DNA from 4 places in the Sporosarcina sp. E16_3 genome. Region 1 is predicted to be linked to each of the others. Evidence: riboswitches for the same ligand, from Rfam matches in the RefSeq annotation. Region 1 holds a riboswitch; each other region holds the start of a gene.
The links. A riboswitch is a leader RNA that binds a small molecule or an ion and turns the genes downstream of it on or off. The one in region 1 is predicted to bind S-adenosylmethionine.
Positions count from the first base shown of each region.

Region 2: it holds a riboswitch for S-adenosylmethionine, as region 1 does, so the genes downstream of both, I2483_RS08800 (iron-containing alcohol dehydrogenase) here and metK (methionine adenosyltransferase) in region 1, are expected to answer to the same signal.
Region 3: it holds a riboswitch for S-adenosylmethionine, as region 1 does, so the genes downstream of both, metA (homoserine O-acetyltransferase MetA) here and metK (methionine adenosyltransferase) in region 1, are expected to answer to the same signal.
Region 4: it holds a riboswitch for S-adenosylmethionine, as region 1 does, so the genes downstream of both, I2483_RS14120 (bifunctional homocysteine S-methyltransferase/methylenetetrahydrofolate reductase) here and metK (methionine adenosyltransferase) in region 1, are expected to answer to the same signal.

Region 1 is NZ_JADPRX010000029.1:13,873-18,015, forward strand. Features, by position in the region: gene I2483_RS15040 (alpha/beta hydrolase family protein) at 1-483, shown strand, start outside; gene pckA (phosphoenolpyruvate carboxykinase (ATP)) at 599-2,185, opposite strand; SAM riboswitch class I at 2,368-2,485, shown strand; gene metK (methionine adenosyltransferase) at 2,676-3,872, shown strand.
Region 2 is NZ_JADPRX010000011.1:34,382-38,524, forward strand. Features, by position in the region: gene I2483_RS08795 (GTP-binding protein) at 1-1,386, shown strand, start outside; SAM riboswitch class I at 1,519-1,638, shown strand; gene I2483_RS08800 (iron-containing alcohol dehydrogenase) at 1,740-2,840, shown strand; gene I2483_RS08805 (MetQ/NlpA family ABC transporter substrate-binding protein) at 2,878-3,696, shown strand; gene I2483_RS08810 (methionine ABC transporter ATP-binding protein) at 3,817-4,143, shown strand, end outside.
Region 3 is NZ_JADPRX010000031.1:6,350-10,492, reverse strand. Features, by position in the region: gene I2483_RS15560 (PP2C family serine/threonine-protein phosphatase) at 1-668, shown strand, start outside; gene I2483_RS15555 (hypothetical protein) at 841-1,020, opposite strand; SAM riboswitch class I at 1,204-1,311, shown strand; gene metA (homoserine O-acetyltransferase MetA) at 1,413-2,321, shown strand; gene I2483_RS15545 (hypothetical protein) at 2,383-3,141, shown strand; gene I2483_RS15540 (PepSY domain-containing protein) at 3,322-3,579, shown strand; gene I2483_RS15535 (phosphocarrier protein HPr) at 3,675-3,941, opposite strand; gene I2483_RS15530 (DeoR/GlpR family DNA-binding transcription regulator) at 4,075-4,143, shown strand, end outside.
Region 4 is NZ_JADPRX010000025.1:23,095-27,237, forward strand. Features, by position in the region: gene I2483_RS14105 (iron chelate uptake ABC transporter family permease subunit) at 1-896, opposite strand, end outside; gene I2483_RS14110 (ABC transporter substrate-binding protein) at 1,011-1,961, shown strand; gene I2483_RS14115 (hypothetical protein) at 2,406-2,603, opposite strand; SAM riboswitch class I at 2,960-3,068, shown strand; gene I2483_RS14120 (bifunctional homocysteine S-methyltransferase/methylenetetrahydrofolate reductase) at 3,227-4,143, shown strand, end outside.

The sequences.
Region 1 (4,143 bases):
GTGAACGCGGTTGATGTACTGAAGCAAAATCGGAAGACAAACGTGGAGAAAATTCACCTGTTTGCGTTTTCGCGAGGCGGTATAATGGCTCTTTGGACAGCAATTTTACGTGAAGATATTACGTCGGTGGTCACATGGTCTGGTGTATCCGATATCGTATTTACATACCATGAACGGAAAGACATGCGGCGGATGATGAAAAGAGTTATCGGCGGCACACCAAATAATATGCCAGATGAATATAGGAACCGTACGGCTTTGTTTCGCGTGGATGAAATCGATGCACCCGTACTTATTATTCATGGCATGATTGATGAGAACGTGTCATTTCAACAGGCGGTATTGCTGGAAAACGCACTGCGTGAACATAAAAAAGTGTACGAGACATGGTATTTCCCAGCGTATACGCACTTCATACCGCCCGTCATGAATGCACAGCTTGTTCGTGATTTATGTGGTTGGATGAGGAGACAAGGGAAATAAGTGGTTTTTTGAATAAAATGAAGTTGCCTTTAGAGGTACGGATCTGCAGTTACAAATCCAATGCACAAAAAAACAGTGTAGCACATTCAATGTGCTACACTGTTTAATTTGATAATTATGCAATTGGTCCGCCTTTGAGCGTAATCTCTTCAGATACCATACCGAATTTCTTAAAGTTCTCATGGAACATGTTTGCCAATTCGTTTGCTTTTACGTCGTAAGCTTCGCCGTCAGCCCATGCATTGCGAGGGTTCAACACTTCTGTGGGAACGCCTTTAATGGATGTTGGCATTTCAAGACCGAATACGCCGTTCGTTTCTGTTTCAACGTCGTTCAGTTCTCCTGCAAGAGCTGCCTGAACCATAGCGCGCGTATATTTAAGACTCATACGTTTACCAACGCCGTAGACGCCGCCAGTCCAGCCTGTGTTAACAAGGAAAACTTGTGCATCATGTTCATCAATTTTCTTCCCAAGCATTTCAGCATATACTGTCGCTGGAAGTGGAAGGAAAGGTGAACCAAAGCATGTTGAGAACGTTGCTTCAGGTGATGTAACGCCACGCTCAGTTCCTGCAAGTTTCGAAGTGAAACCACTTAGGAAGTGATACATTGCTTGCTCTTTTGTTAATTTCGAGATTGGAGGTAATACGCCGAATGCATCTGCTGTCAGGAACACAATTGTTTTCGGATGACCAGCAACAGAAGGGTCAACGATGTTATCAATTGCTTGGATAGGATAAGCCGCACGCGTGTTTTCAGTCAATGAACCATCATCGTAATCAGGAATGCGTGTTTCCGGGTCTACGACAACGTTTTCCAAAACGGAACCAAAACGAATTGCGCCGAAAATTTCAGGTTCTTTTTCTTGTGATAAATTAATACATTTTGCGTAGCAACCGCCTTCGATATTGAAGACGCCAGTGTCAGACCAGCCGTGCTCGTCATCGCCGATCAATTTACGGTTTGCATCTGCAGAAAGTGTTGTTTTACCTGTTCCAGAAAGACCGAAAAATAGTGCAACATCGCCGTCTTCACCAACGTTTGCTGAACAGTGCATTGGCATAATACCTTTTTCAGGAAGCAAGTAGTTCATGATTGAGAAGATTGATTTTTTCATTTCGCCAGCGTATTCAGTTCCGCCGATAAGAACAATGCGTTTTTCCATCGATACGATAATGAATGTCTCAGAATTCGTACCATCGATTGCAGGATTTGCTTTAAATGAAGGAGCCGAAACGATTGTGAATTGTGATTCATGTTTCATGAGCTCTTCTTCAGTTGGGCGGATGAACAAGTTGTGAACAAACAGGTTATGCCATGCAAATTCATTCACAACTTGAATGGATAATTGTGAAGCTGGATCTGCGCCAGCGAAACCTTTGAAGACGAACAGCTCGTCTTTTGCTTTTAAATGTGTAATTACTTTAGTATATAATGAATCAAAAATTTCAGAAGAGATTGGACGATTGACGTTGCCCCAATCGATTTTGTCTTTGGAGGACGCTTCCTCAACAATATATTTGTCCTTTGGTGAACGACCTGTATATTTTCCTGTCTGAGCCGTAACCGCTCCATCTGATGTCAATTGAGCTTCACCACGTGAAATAGCTTTTTCAACAAGTTGTGGAACTGAAAGTTGAATGTTTACATTCTTACCAGAAAGAAGTTTGTTAAGGTCATCACTAATTTTCGCAGATATCATAAGTATGTACCGTCCTTTGCATATAGTCCCAATCAATTGGGTGTCATCACATTATTGAATTAGTATAACACATTAAGAATAATAAACTATACTAATTCAAACCTCAAGTATTTATACGTGAAATGGGTAAAAAGATTTGACATGCAACAGGATTTTTCGTAGCATATATAGTTGAACGGATACTCTTATCCCGAGCTGGTGGAGGGGTCAGGCCCAATGAAACCCGGCAACCTGCAAAGACATTTTGTCTGCGCGAAGGTGCCAAACCTGTAGCAAGGCACGGTCCTTGTATGATAAGAGTGAAAGGTGCTTATGAAATCATGCCTTTCCTCATGTATTAGTACGTGAGCGAAGGGCTTTTTATATGATATCGCCCTTAATCCTCGTGTATAGAGCTCGCAATGGCTTGTAGTCTCTTCTATATAGAAAAGACTCTACATGGGACATATGAGTACCGTATCAATCTCGTAGGATATAAGGAGGAAATAAAATGACAAACCGCCGACTATTTACTTCAGAATCGGTAACTGAAGGACACCCAGACAAAATGTGTGACCAAATTTCGGATGCTATTCTAGATGCTATATTGGCAGAAGATCCGAATGCGCGTGTTGCATGTGAAACGACAATTACTACAGGGCTTGTCCTTGTTGCAGGGGAAATTACGACGACAACATATGTCGATATTCCGAAAGTTGTGCGTGAAACTGTTAAAGAAATTGGTTATGTACGTGCGAAATACGGTTTTGATTGGGAAACATCTGCGGTTTTAACTGCAATCGATGAGCAATCAGCTGATATCGCAGCAGGCGTTGACCAGGCACTTGAAGCACGTGAAGGTTCGATGACTGATGACGAACTTGAAGCAATTGGAGCAGGTGACCAAGGTTTGATGTTCGGTTACGCTTGTAATGAAACACCGGAACTGATGCCGTTACCAATCAGCTTAGCCCATAAATTATCATTCCGACTTGCACAAGTGCGTAAAGATGAAACGCTTACGTATCTACGCCCGGATGGGAAAACGCAAGTGACTGTTGAATATGATGAAAACAATAAACCTGTACGAATCGATACAATTGTTATTTCAGCGCAACATCACCCTGAAATAACACTTGAGCAAATCCAAAGTGATATTAAAGAATTCGTCATTAACCCGGTTGTACCAACTGATTTAATTGATGAAGACACGAAGTACTTCATTAATCCAACTGGCCGTTTCGTAATAGGGGGACCTCAGGGAGATGCAGGACTTACTGGCCGTAAAATCATCGTCGACACATACGGTGGCTATGCGCGTCATGGAGGTGGTGCGTTCTCTGGGAAAGATGCGACGAAAGTGGACCGTTCAGCTTCATATGCGGCTCGTTATGTTGCGAAGAACATTGTGGCTGCAGGACTTGCAGATCGTTGTGAAGTGCAACTAGCTTATGCAATCGGTGTTGCACAACCCGTATCGATTTCTATTGATACATTTGGGACAGGCACTGTAGATGAAAGCAAACTTGTTGAGCTTACGCGTGGACTGTTTGACCTTCGTCCAGCAGGTATCATCAAAATGCTAGATCTGCGCCGTCCAATTTACAAACAAACAGCTGCATACGGTCACTTCGGCCGTACAGACATTGATTTGCCGTGGGAACAAACGGATAAAGCTGGAGCGTTGAAAGAGTTAGCAGGGAAATAATTTAGTATAAACGCCGGAAGCCAGGGTCTCTCTGTCTTCCGGCTTTTTTTCTGTCGAGGATGTTTGGTTTGGCGTAGTGTACACACTCTCATTAGACGAGCAATAATCAACTGTTACAATTGTTATAAAGTAAACACGATTGAGGAGGAGAAAGTATGGGGGCTTTAAGCTTAATAGGTTTGTTGCTACTAGTTGGGGTTGTTTTGTTTTTTGTGCTAATTGGCTTAGTGATCTTTTTATACGTAAAAAAATAAGAGCTGCCTTCAAGGGC
Region 2 (4,143 bases), on a different contig from region 1:
GGTTATGACAAGGACTTATGGCTTGCAACATTAAAGGAAATGATTAGCGACAATAAAGTCTTCCCCCTATCCAGTGGTTCTGCACTTAAGGATATCGGTGTCATGGCATTTTTCGAGAAACTCGATGTATTGACAGCAACTTCTTACGAGGATGACAGTGATTTTGCTGCACAGGTCTATAAAATCCGCCATGATGACAGTGGTAACAGGGTCACTTTCCTTAAATCATTAAACGGTACGCTAAGTGTCAGAGACGAAGTAAACTATGGTGATTATAAGGAGAAAGTGACACAGATACGCGTCTATAACGGTAATAAGTTCAAAGCAATCGACCATGTTCAGGCTGGTGAACTGTTCGCCGTTACTGGATTAACCCAAGCATCCATTGGTGACGGTGTTGGAGCACTAAAAGAAAAGGCCGCCTTTGACATGATTCCTACCCTTAAGTCGAAAGTGATTTTCGACGCTTCCATCCATGTCAAAGAAGTGCTTCGATGCTTTAACCTGCTCGATGCGGAAGATCCTTCTTTGCGCGTCTTCTGGGATGAACACTTTCAAGAAATTCATGTCCATGTTATGGGCGTCATCCAGCTTGAAGTACTCCAACAAATTGTTAACGAGCGTTTTTCGATTCAAGTTTCTTTCGGCGAACCTAAAATACTGTATAAGGAAACCATTGAAACGACCGTAACGGGTTATGGTCATTTTGAGCCCTTAAGGCATTACGCGGAAGTCCATCTTTTAATCGAACCAGCTGAAAGAAGTAGTGGCATACAGTTTAACAACGTTTGCCATGCAAACGATTTACTTATCGGTCATCAAAACGTAGTACGCAGCCATTTATTCGAACGCGAGCATCATGGTTTATTAACCGGCTCAGCCCTCACAGATGTCAAAGTAACGTTACTGACGGGACGAAGCCATAACGAGTACACGTCTGGCGGTGACTTTAGAGAGGCCACTTTCCGGGCATTACGACAAGGTCTAGAACAAGCCTCCAATACGTTGCTCGAACCCTATTACGATTTCAAAGTAAAAGTGGATTTGGATAATATGGGACGAGTGCTGTCAGACATTCAACAAGCACACGGCAGCTTTGAGCCACCAGAAACGATTGGTGAAAAAGTAATTGTAAAAGGGCGTGTTCCAGTCGCTACCTTTATGAATTACAGCGCCACCTTTGCTTCGTTCACACACGGCAAAGGGACGCTTAGCTTGTTATTTGGGGGCTATGACCGCTGTCACAACCAGGAGCAAGTCATTGAGGAAATTGGTTATAACAAAGAAGCGGACCCCGAATACTCGTCCACTTCTATTTTCTTGGCCAAAGGAAAAGGCTATTCAGTCCCCTGGAATGAAGCCTATAAGGCCATGCATTGTTTATAAGGGAAGACTACTTGTTGTTTTAGTCATACAATATATTACTTTCGGCATCTTTCGACAATTTTTAATAGAATGTGATTGACAATCCTTTCAAATGAATATACTATTACTAGTATTCTTAATTTAATAAAAAGCCTCTTATTAAGAGCGGCAGAGGGACTGGCCCTACGATGCCCGGCAACCATTCGCGTTTAATTTCTAAACACGAAAGGTGCCAAATCCAGCAAGGTACTTTTGTACTTTGAAAAATGAGAGAAACACTTGCAGCGTAAGTGTATTCAATCCTCTCTTTGATGAGAGGATTTTTTTATTCTCATTTGGTTGATACGTAAACAACATAGAAGGGAGAGAGTGATATTACACAGTCAGTCGTTAAAGGAGCACCTGGCCATTACAGAATCGGCGAAAAGGTACTAATGGATCTAGAAATTCTTTTATCGGAACTAGGCATTCAGAAGTTCCACATTGTAGCCGGGAAAAAGGCTTGGAGCGCTGTACATCCCTACTTGCCTGATGAGATTGTAAAAAGAGCAAGTGCTAATTTTACATTTATAGAAGGACATTGTACTTTACATACAGTTGAAGATATTGCTAGTCAATTATCTTTAAACGCAGCAGATGCCGTAATTGGTATCGGCGGTGGAACAGCTTTAGATATCGCTAAGGCTTCAGCTGTAAAAGCTGGAATTAAGTCAATCTTAATCCCAAGCATTGCTTCCACTTGTGCAGCATGGACTCCGCTTAGTGTGTTTTACGATGACAAGGGAACTTTTACACATTATACAGAATTCCCTTTAGCTAATACACTTGTGCTCATTGAACCTTCGATCATTGCCAAATCCCCTATTCACTATTTAAAAGCTGGTATTGGAGATACTTTGGCAAAATTTTACGAGGCAGATGCGTTAATCGAGTCATTTTATAAAAATGAGGAATTTCCAGTTTGGCTTAAAGTTTCACAATTCTCGGCAGCCATATGTAGGGATGTCCTACTAAAAGATAGTAAGGCTGCCCTAGAATCTGCTTCTACAGGCAATGTTTCCGATGAATTAGTCGGCGTTATTGAAGCTATCATCATGACTGGCGGAATGGTTGGAGGATTTGGTGGGAAAGCGGGACGAGTAGCAGGCGCCCACTCCATACATAACGGACTTACCGAAGCGAAGGAAGCAAAAAGCTTTCTACACGGGGAGCTCGTTGCATACGGGATACTAGTCCAATTGGCTTTAGAAGAAAAGGAAGATGAACTACTAAAACTAATGGGTTATTATCTTGAATGGGGATTGCCTATAAGTTTAACAAACTTAGCAATTGATCCAGAAGATCATGTTCTTCTAAAAAGAATTAGTAAAAAGGCTTTGCTGCCACAAGAGTCTATTCACTTTATGAATAAAAGAATTACTGAAGAAGGCTTGCTAACTGCAATGCAGAAAATTGAAAAGCTACATTATTCATAAGCACCAACAAAAAACAGAGATGGATAGGAGAATCGATATGAAAAAGTGGTTGTTAGCTAGTTTATTGGTTTTAGTAGTAGGGGCCCTTGCAGCTTGTGGCGGCAAGGATAAGTCAGAAGGTTTAGATTTACTAAGCGATGGTAAATTAGTTGTCGGCGTAACGGCAGGTCCTCACGAACAGATTGTTGAGAAAGTAAAAGAACTGGCAGAAAAAGATGGATTGACTATTGAACTAAAAGTATTCACTGATTATGTAATGCCAAACGTAGCTTTAGCTGAAAAAGAAATTGATATAAACAGTTTTCAAACTGAACCTTTCTTTGATCATATGGTAAAAGACCGTAATTTGGATCTTGTAAAAGTAGCAGACACAGTTACCTTCCCTATGGGTGTTTACTCATCTAAAGTAAAGGCTATCAGCGAACTAAAAAACGGTGCTAAAATCGGATTACCTAGTGATCCAACAAACAGTGGACGTGCACTTATGCTTTTTGAAAGCGCCGGTCTTATTACAATTAAAGACGGTGTTGGTCTAAATGCAACCGTAAATGATATTGATGAAAACAAGAATAATTATGCGTTTATTGAACTTGATTCCGCACAAATTGCTCGCCAACTAGATGAACTTGATGCTGCAGCTATTAATACTAACTTCGCAATAGAATCCGGTCTTTCTCCAACAAAAGATTCGATTTTTATCGAGCCAAAGGATTCTCCATTCGCGAACCTTATTGCCGTAAGAACTGAATCTAAGGATGAAGAAGTTGTTCAGCAGTTTATAGATTTATATCGTTCAGAAGAAGTAAAGAAATTCATCGAGGAAACATTTGATGGAGCCATTATTCCTTCCTGGTAACTATTTTTGCTAGCTAAACCGGATTCTTTATTTCAAAGTAAATAGCGACAAAGTAAGGAGAGGACGCTTGCATTTTTTATAATGCCTTTGCGCCTCTCTTTCTCGAAAGGAGCGAAAAATATGATTATATTAGAAAATGTTTCGAAAGTGTTTACGGTAAAATGCAAAGAGGTTAAAGCCGTCAACGATGCCAATATTCATGTGAAAAAAGGTGAGATTCATGGGGTCATCGGTTACAGTGGTGCTGGTAAAAGCACCTTAATCCGATGTGTGAACCTACTTGAACGGCCAACGAGCGGAAAGATAGTCATAAACGGTGAAGAAATAACCGCGCTCTCCCCTAATAAGTTAGGTGCTACACGCCAAAAAATAGGAATGATTTTTCAAGGCTTCAATTTGTTGAAAACAGCAACCGTTTACGACAACATTGCCATTCCGTTAAAACTT
Region 3 (4,143 bases), on a different contig from region 1:
GCTGCATTATTTGGCAAAATGGGGATTGGGAATTCGCAGCTATTTTGGATGCACATAAAAGTGCAGAAAGTGCGAAACTTGTCATTGACACAATTGAACAGCATAAAGAAGATTTTGTAGAAATTTTAGAAATGAAGGAATCTCTGGATTTTAAATATTTGGAAGTGATACTACTTAAAATTTTTCAATCCGAGAAATTTCTGGATAAATGCAGGCGTGTCACAGGAGAAACGGCTTGTCTCATCATTGTCAGGAAAGCTAATTATGTATGGTGGTTTTCCGTTGGAGATTGCCTAGCATATGTATTACACCAGGACCTGATAGCCCTGAACCAATTTCAACTCAATCAAAGGCAGTTCTTTGAGTGGATTGGTCAAGTGAATACGTTTGGGCAAGCAGTACCATGCTACACGTCGGGGACGAGGGAATTGAGAAGAGGGAACAACCTTATTTTATTGTCGACTGATGGTTTAGTGGAATGCCCGGGGGAACCTTTTTCGGATCCGTCAAATCTTGTTGCTACACTGAATGAAAAAGAGCTTGATGAAGGTATTTCGCAGCTGTTGATGGAAATCGAAAGACAGAATGTACGAGACAGTACAACAATTATTGCGTGGAATGTGGAAGTAGAAAAGGAAGGCAGCATCCCGAGCAATCATTTTGGGTGAAGGGGAAAATCGCAGAAGGAAAAGAATTTGAAATCACCTGAGTTAAATGAAATCAAAGCTCTTTATATCAGATATAGGCTAAGGATAAATAATTCCCCGCACAAGAATGATACTTATGCGAGGTCTTATCTTTTACATGGCGGTTTTCAGTAGATCTTCTTAAGAAAAGAATTCATTTTCTCTTCTTTTCATTTGCGTTCATTCGTTCGCGTTTTGGTTGCAGGGAACGGAGTTCAGCAAACTCGCGGGCCATTTCTTCTTTCATGTCAGCCGGTTTTATTTTTTGGTTTTTCGGCGTTTGTGGTAATGACCGTGCGTTATTTCCACCAGTTTTGTTGTCATCTCTTCCCATTCTAACAACTCCCTTCATTTTTTCATTGCCTCGTTAATATGGCTTTCTAAAGTAATATTATTCAGCAACTTTCATGTTGGATTAACGGGAAAATTAAAATAAATATATTTCTTGCGGTGATTATCATCAAAAAAGACGGTTTACAATAGTGGTTTTAATAGTATAATAGTAAATAATTGAATATTCTTATCAAGAGAAGCTGAGGGATATGGCCCTATGAAGCTTCAGCAACCTCTGACATTGTCAGGAAGGTGCTACCTCCAACAAGATTTTTTTCTTGAGAGATAAGAACAGAGAGCCAAAATAAACCCTCTTTTCTTGTTTTATAGAAAAGTGGGTTTTTTATGTTGAATAATGAGATTCAAACCAAAGCGAAAAGGGAGAGATGACAGATGCCGATCAACATACCAAAACAATTGCCAGCAGGGGAACTATTAAAGAAGGAAAAAATATTCGTGATGGATGAGGAACGCGCAACATCCCAAGATATACGTCCTATGAACATCGCTATTTTAAATTTAATGCCTGAAAAAGAAAGAACCGAGTTGCAGCTACTACGTCTATTAGGAAATACACCGCTACAAGTAAATATTACGTTTATGAACACGGCCACTCATGATTCAAAAAACGTTAGTAAAACACATTTAAATGCATTTTATACGACATTTGAACAAGTGAAACATCGTCGTTTCGACGGATTAATCATTACGGGTGCCCCAATAGAACATTTGGAATTTGAAGACGTTAATTACTGGAAAGAAATAACGGAGATTATGGAATGGTCAAAAGAACATGTAACTTCTGTTTTACATATTTGTTGGGGTGCTCAAGCGGCACTCTATCACCATTATGGAATCGAGAAATTTGAATTGCCGAAAAAATGTTCAGGCGTTTTTACGCATCGCCTATCCGATCCGACGATTAATCTTGCGCGTGGCTTTAATGATGAATTTAAAGCACCACATTCACGTTATACATCCGTTTCAACAGAGGAAATCGAAAATGAACCTCGTCTACACTTACTTGCCAAATCAGAGGATGCAGGGGCATTCATCGTCATCTCTAAAGACAATAAACATATTATGATTACAGGTCATTTGGAATATGATGCGGATACGCTGGCGGAAGAATATGCCCGTGATTTGCAAAAAGGAGTTGCCATTGATATCCCTGAAAACTATTTTCCAAATGATGATCCAAGCAAAGAACCATTGAATACGTGGCGCTCTCATACCCACCTGCTCTTCTCCAACTGGCTTAATTATTATGTGTATCAAGAAACACCTTATGAATGGGAATAACTACTTAATGACCCTTTTGTCGTGAATTGCATAAGCTAATACGATAAGGGGGTTATGAGGGATGGGGTTGTTTATAAACAGAAATGGGCACCCGGATGTTTTTAAAAATAATGTAGACATTTTAGGGATGAATCAAGAACACTACAAAATAGATCCATTAGCGGAATGGATGAAGGAACAGAGCGAAGCGACTCACTCAGTTGGCGATCAGTTCAATATCATGGAAACCTTACTTAAGCAACAGAAGAATTCACAATCCAATCAATTGAAATCAATCCATAATCGTTTGAATGAAATCAAGAAAAGTGATATCCGACATGAAAAATTTGGTATTGAGGTTATGGAATCATTAAAAAAAGTAGAAACAAAAAACGAAATGTTACAACGTACGTTAAAGCATGAGCGAATAATAAATCAAGAATTCATCGAGAAAGTGAATGAGGTCAGCCAGACAAATGAAGAAATTGTAAATCGTATGGAAACACTGACTTCTGCAAATGAGGAAATTGTGGTCAAAATGAATGAACAGTTAGATTACCAAAAGCTATTGTCCGAGCAAATATTGAAACAAAATGATGTACAAAAAGACATGATTAGTAGGTTGGACAACCAAGAAGGGATGCTAGGGAAAATAATAAGGCAACTGGATTATCTGCGCTTTGTCCTATTCGAGCGAACCCACTTTTTATCAGAGAAAATAGAGGGTAGCTATAACATGACGTCTTCATATATATCCAAATTATTGACTAGATCGGATCAAGTTTCAACGCGTCTAATGGCGAGCCAAAAGCAGGAAGAAACAGAGAAGAACGTTGATTAAAAGGGATGGCTATTTAATGATGAAAAACATCACCACTTTTAAGCAAGTCGAAAGTGAAAATCATGTACTTAGGCCAGATTAATTGTATTTTCAGTTATAAGTTCAGAGATTCAGCAGATATTCGCCGATCCTTGAATAGAATCTTAAGGACAACGGGATAATCGAATTGGAGGAGATTGGGTGACAAATCAAAATCGACATAATCAAAATCAACATTGGCATGAACATTATCAGAACCCACAATACCGAAGGATTACAATCAATCAGGCGATGGCCATTGCATTGGAACGTGTTCCAGGCCAGGTCGTAAAAGCGGAATTGGATTACGACGATGGAATGTTAGTATATGAAATTGACGTAAGAACGGCAGAAGGTTATAAGTATGAAGTGAAAATTGATGCGAATACAGGTGCAATCCTCAGAGTGAAACTAGATTAATAAAATAATATGTGAAAAGCCACGGATGGTAACGGATACCATTCGTGGCTTTCATTTTTTTATGTCATGGAAATTATGAAGATTTGTGGTTGTTATTACTGTCCAAGGCCTTCGGATTCCATAATTGCATCGACTTTTGCAATGGCATCTGCTTCATCTTCACCATCCGCCGCAATTGTAATAGTAGTGCCTGAAGCTACTCCAAGTGACATTACACCTAAAATGGATTTCAAATTCACTTTTTTACCTACGTATTCCAGTGTGATATCCGATGTAAAAGAACTGACCGCACTAACGAGAGTTGATGTTGGACGGGCATGTAAACCTGCAGTTCCTAAAATTGTATATTGCTTTTCTATCATTGTGTATTCCTCCTAATTAATAGTATCAATTTTTACATTATGAAAATTGTTGATTGGTTATGGAAGATTGTGATTGATTGTGAAGGTTGTTTAGAGTATTATGAGTTTAAAGCTAATTAGAGGTGGTGTTCATATGTTGACAAATGAACGATATGAATTAATTTTGCATTTATTGACTGAAAAAAAGACCGTTAAAATCCAA
Region 4 (4,143 bases), on a different contig from region 1:
GCAATGTCGGATACGAGAAGTAGCATCCCACCATATAATGCGCAAAACGGAAATACCCACTGGTGTTGAATCCCGACGAATGACCGAACGATATGAGGAATAATGATTCCGATGAAACCGATAGGACCCGCGATAGACACTGAAATTCCTGCTAACACAACAACGATGAGAGAAAAGACGAGTTTCACTAGAATAACATTCTGACCTAATCCAGATGCAACATCATCTCCCATTGCCAAAAGGTTCATTTGTTTCGCCATTACAAAAGCCACAAGCAATCCAATCATCATATAAGGTAACCCTGTCATTAATAATTCGAGAGGCCGATTGGCTACGGAACCCGCTAGCCAAAATAATACTTGATCGAGTGCTGCTTCATTAATGGTTAAGAACCCTTGCGTCATAGATGAGAATAGAGCGGATACAGCAGCTCCTGCCAATACGAGTTTCATTGGCGTTAACCCTTCTCTGCCGATACTGCTTAAGATAAAGACGATAGCGAATGCAACAGCGGCCCCGACTAAGCCAAACATCATATAGGATTGAAGGCTTTGTACTTGGAAGAAGACGACCCCAATTACGACGAAAAAAACAGCTCCAGCATTAATGCCTAAAATACTCGGAGAAGCTAATGGGTTTTTCGTTATGGATTGCATAATTGCTCCTGAAATGGCTAAACAAGCTCCAACAGCTGCAGCAATTAATGCACGTGGTAAGCGAACATTTTGGATAACGAGATGTGCAGTTGATCCATCATTTTCTTTAAGTGCGGAAAAGGCGGTGGACCAGCTTGTATCTGTATAGCCGTAGACAATACTTGAAAAAAAACAAAGAATGAAAGCTAAACTACTTATGATAAGAGCAATCCACTTACCCCTTGATGTATGTATCATGATTTCCTCACTTCATTGAGAATTATTTTCAATTAACTGTTGACATGAAATATATTAGCATATAGGATACTAAGTGTAAATGATTTTCATTCTCAATTAACAGGAGGAAAAATGAACATGCGAAAAATAATATCCCTCATATTTATTATGAGTATTCTTGTATTAGCGGCTTGTGGGGCTACTAAGGAGTCAAAAGATTCAGGTGAGAGTGCACAACCAGCTGATGTGGAATCATATACTGTCGAGCATGCAATGGGGAGTACAGATGTAAAAGGAACACCAAAACGTATCGTAATCTTAACAAATGAAGGGGCTGAAGCCCTTCTATCAATGGGAATTCAGCCTGTAGGTGCAGTTCAATCACCCGCTGAAAAAGTTTGGTATGATCATATGGACATGACAGGTACTGAATCTGTGGGTGTTGAATCAGAACCAAGTTTAGAAAAGATAGCATCTTTAAAACCAGATCTGATCATCGGGAATAAAATGCGCCATGAAGCAGTTTACGAACAGTTAAGTAAAATTGCCCCAACTGTTTTTGCAGAAACACTTCGCGGGGATTGGCAGGAAAACTTTAAATTGTATGCGAAAGCAGTAAATCAAGAAGAAAAAGGTAATGAGGTATTAGGTGCATATAATAATCGCGTTGAAACAATCAAAACTGAATTAGGGGACCAAACGAAGAAAAAAATATCAATGGTTCGCTTTATGGCGGGAGATGTACGCATTTACCATAAAGATTCCTTCTCAGGTGTGATTCTAGATCAACTTGGATTTGCGCGTGCAGATGGACAAGATGTGGATGATTTTGCTGAAAAAGGTCTTACGAAAGAACGGATTCCTGCAATGGACGGGGATGTACTCTTTTACTTTACTTATGAAACTGGGGATAACGAAGCAACGAAGCTTACAAACGACTGGATTGAGGATCCACTATTTAAAAATCTAAATGTCGCGAAAAGTGGAAACGTCTCACAAGTAAATGATATCATTTGGAACACTGCTGGTGGTGTTTTAGCAGCGAACTTAATGCTAGATGATATTGAGGATTACTTCTTGAGGAAGTAATATTAATGAAATGAAATAAAATAACAAAAAAAGTCGAAACAGAAAAAAGCCTGGTGATGCGATGTTTACTCGCTTCACAGGGCTTTTTTCTTATACATAATTTACTTTTCCACCGCTTCTTTTTTATGATACTTTATCACAAACGACGTTTTGGGGTCCCGTTCATGTGGCTGGACTGCGAAAAAGTTAACTATAAATGTTGAACAAATGAAATACCTATAATAAACTGAGCGAAGGCGCCTTACAAGGGGTAGCCGGAGCCCTTGTAAGGCGGCGTAGCTGCTTGGCTTAGCGCGGGAGGCATCCCCTAGCGCTGTAGCGAATTCAATGAAATTCTCTATTTCAAACTACATAATAGATCGCAAGCATACAAATCAAATGAAATAAAAAAGGCATGTATGGTGGGGAACCCAAACACGCCTTGAACTATCACTAATGATCCAGCTACTGGAACATCGTAATTACTATCACAATGGCTCCAAGCAGGATTGAAATCCATGCCAATGCTTTTTGTGGAGAAGCTAAACAGACTAAGCCTAAAACGAGTGCGCCACCACCTAACCAATAAGGTGCATAAAAGAACCCTGCAGCCGCTAAAATTATTGCTAGCCAACCAATCCAGATGCCTAAGGAAGTTTTCAAGTCAATGACCTCCCTTCAATTTGATGGGAACAACAACTGAGTATACTGGTCGTTCGTTATTGTTCTTATAGTTTATTATATGCAGGGTTATGGTGGGGACGGTGGTCATTAGTCGTAATATTGTTATGTGCGTTCAGCTCTCTTTTTCTTGAATGAAATCGGTGAGTGTAGCTGAGGGGACTTGATTAATTATATCAAGGATAGCAAAATCCTATTCAAGTAACTAGGGTGTTTGGGTGAAAAAACAAACTGAAACTATGAAACAATTAATTAATTTATGTAAATGTGTTGCTAATTTTCCAACAATGATGTAAAGTCTGTAATAACGTAACGAAGCAAAACCAACTTAATAGTTTTTCTTATCTAGAGAGGTATAGGGACTGGCCCGATGACACCTCAGCAACCGCCATTTTGTGGCATGGTGCTAATTCCAGCAAGTCGATAAAACGACTTGGTAGATGAGGAGAAGACTTATTCAGATTTAGAGTCTACTTCCTTTATGTAACACAGGAAGAGGCTCTTTTTTATTTTAATAATTTATTCCAATAAGTAACTTATTTTAAAGAACGAGGAAAAAGTTTTGGGGCGGGACTCGAGGAAAGTGAAAGGAGTAAGTGATAGTAATGAATTTAGTAGAGACTATGAAAGAACGCATTTTGATTGGTGATGGAGCAATGGGAACTCTTCTCTATACACACGGTGTGGATCTATGTTTTGAGGAGCTGAACTTGACGCATCCTGAACAAGTGCTTCACATCCATCGGGCCTATATAGAGGCAGGTGCGGATATTATTCAAACGAATACGTATGGCGCCAATTATATTAAGTTAGCACGTTATGGTTTGGAGGACAGTGTAAAAAAAATAAATAAAGCAGCAGTCCAAATTGCCAAAAAAGCCGCTGGTAAAGATACGTTCATCCTAGGGACTATCGGGGGTATTCATGGGTCTCGAACATCCATTGGTACCGAGGAGGAAATCAAGCGCAGCTTTAGGGAACAATTGTATTGCCTACTTCTAGAAGGAGTGGATGGCCTACTTTTAGAAACTTATTACGATTTTGATGAATTAACAACGGTGCTGAAAATTGCACGTGAGGAGACAGATATCCCAATTATTACGAACGTTTCGATGCATGAAGCTGGGGTACTTCAAAATGGGTTGGAGCTAGCGGATGCTTTGCAACAGTTGGAAGATCTAGGCGCGGATATCGTTGGTGTCAACTGCCGCCTCGGTCCCCATCATATGCTTGAATCTTTAGAAACGGTTCCATTAATGAAGCGTGCATTACTCTCAGTGTATCCAAATGCTAGTTATCCAGGATATAAGGATGGGAAATTGTTTTATGAAAATGAGCCTGAATATTTTGAGAAATTAGCAATGAATTTTCGAAAAGAAGGGGTCAGTTTAATAGGTGGATGTTGTGGTACGACGCCAGAACATATTCGTGCACTTGTGAAGGGACTTACAAATCGTGAACCGATTCAAGAGAAATTTATTGAAAAGAAGGAAGCGGAAATAGGGATTGTAGAGTCACCGTC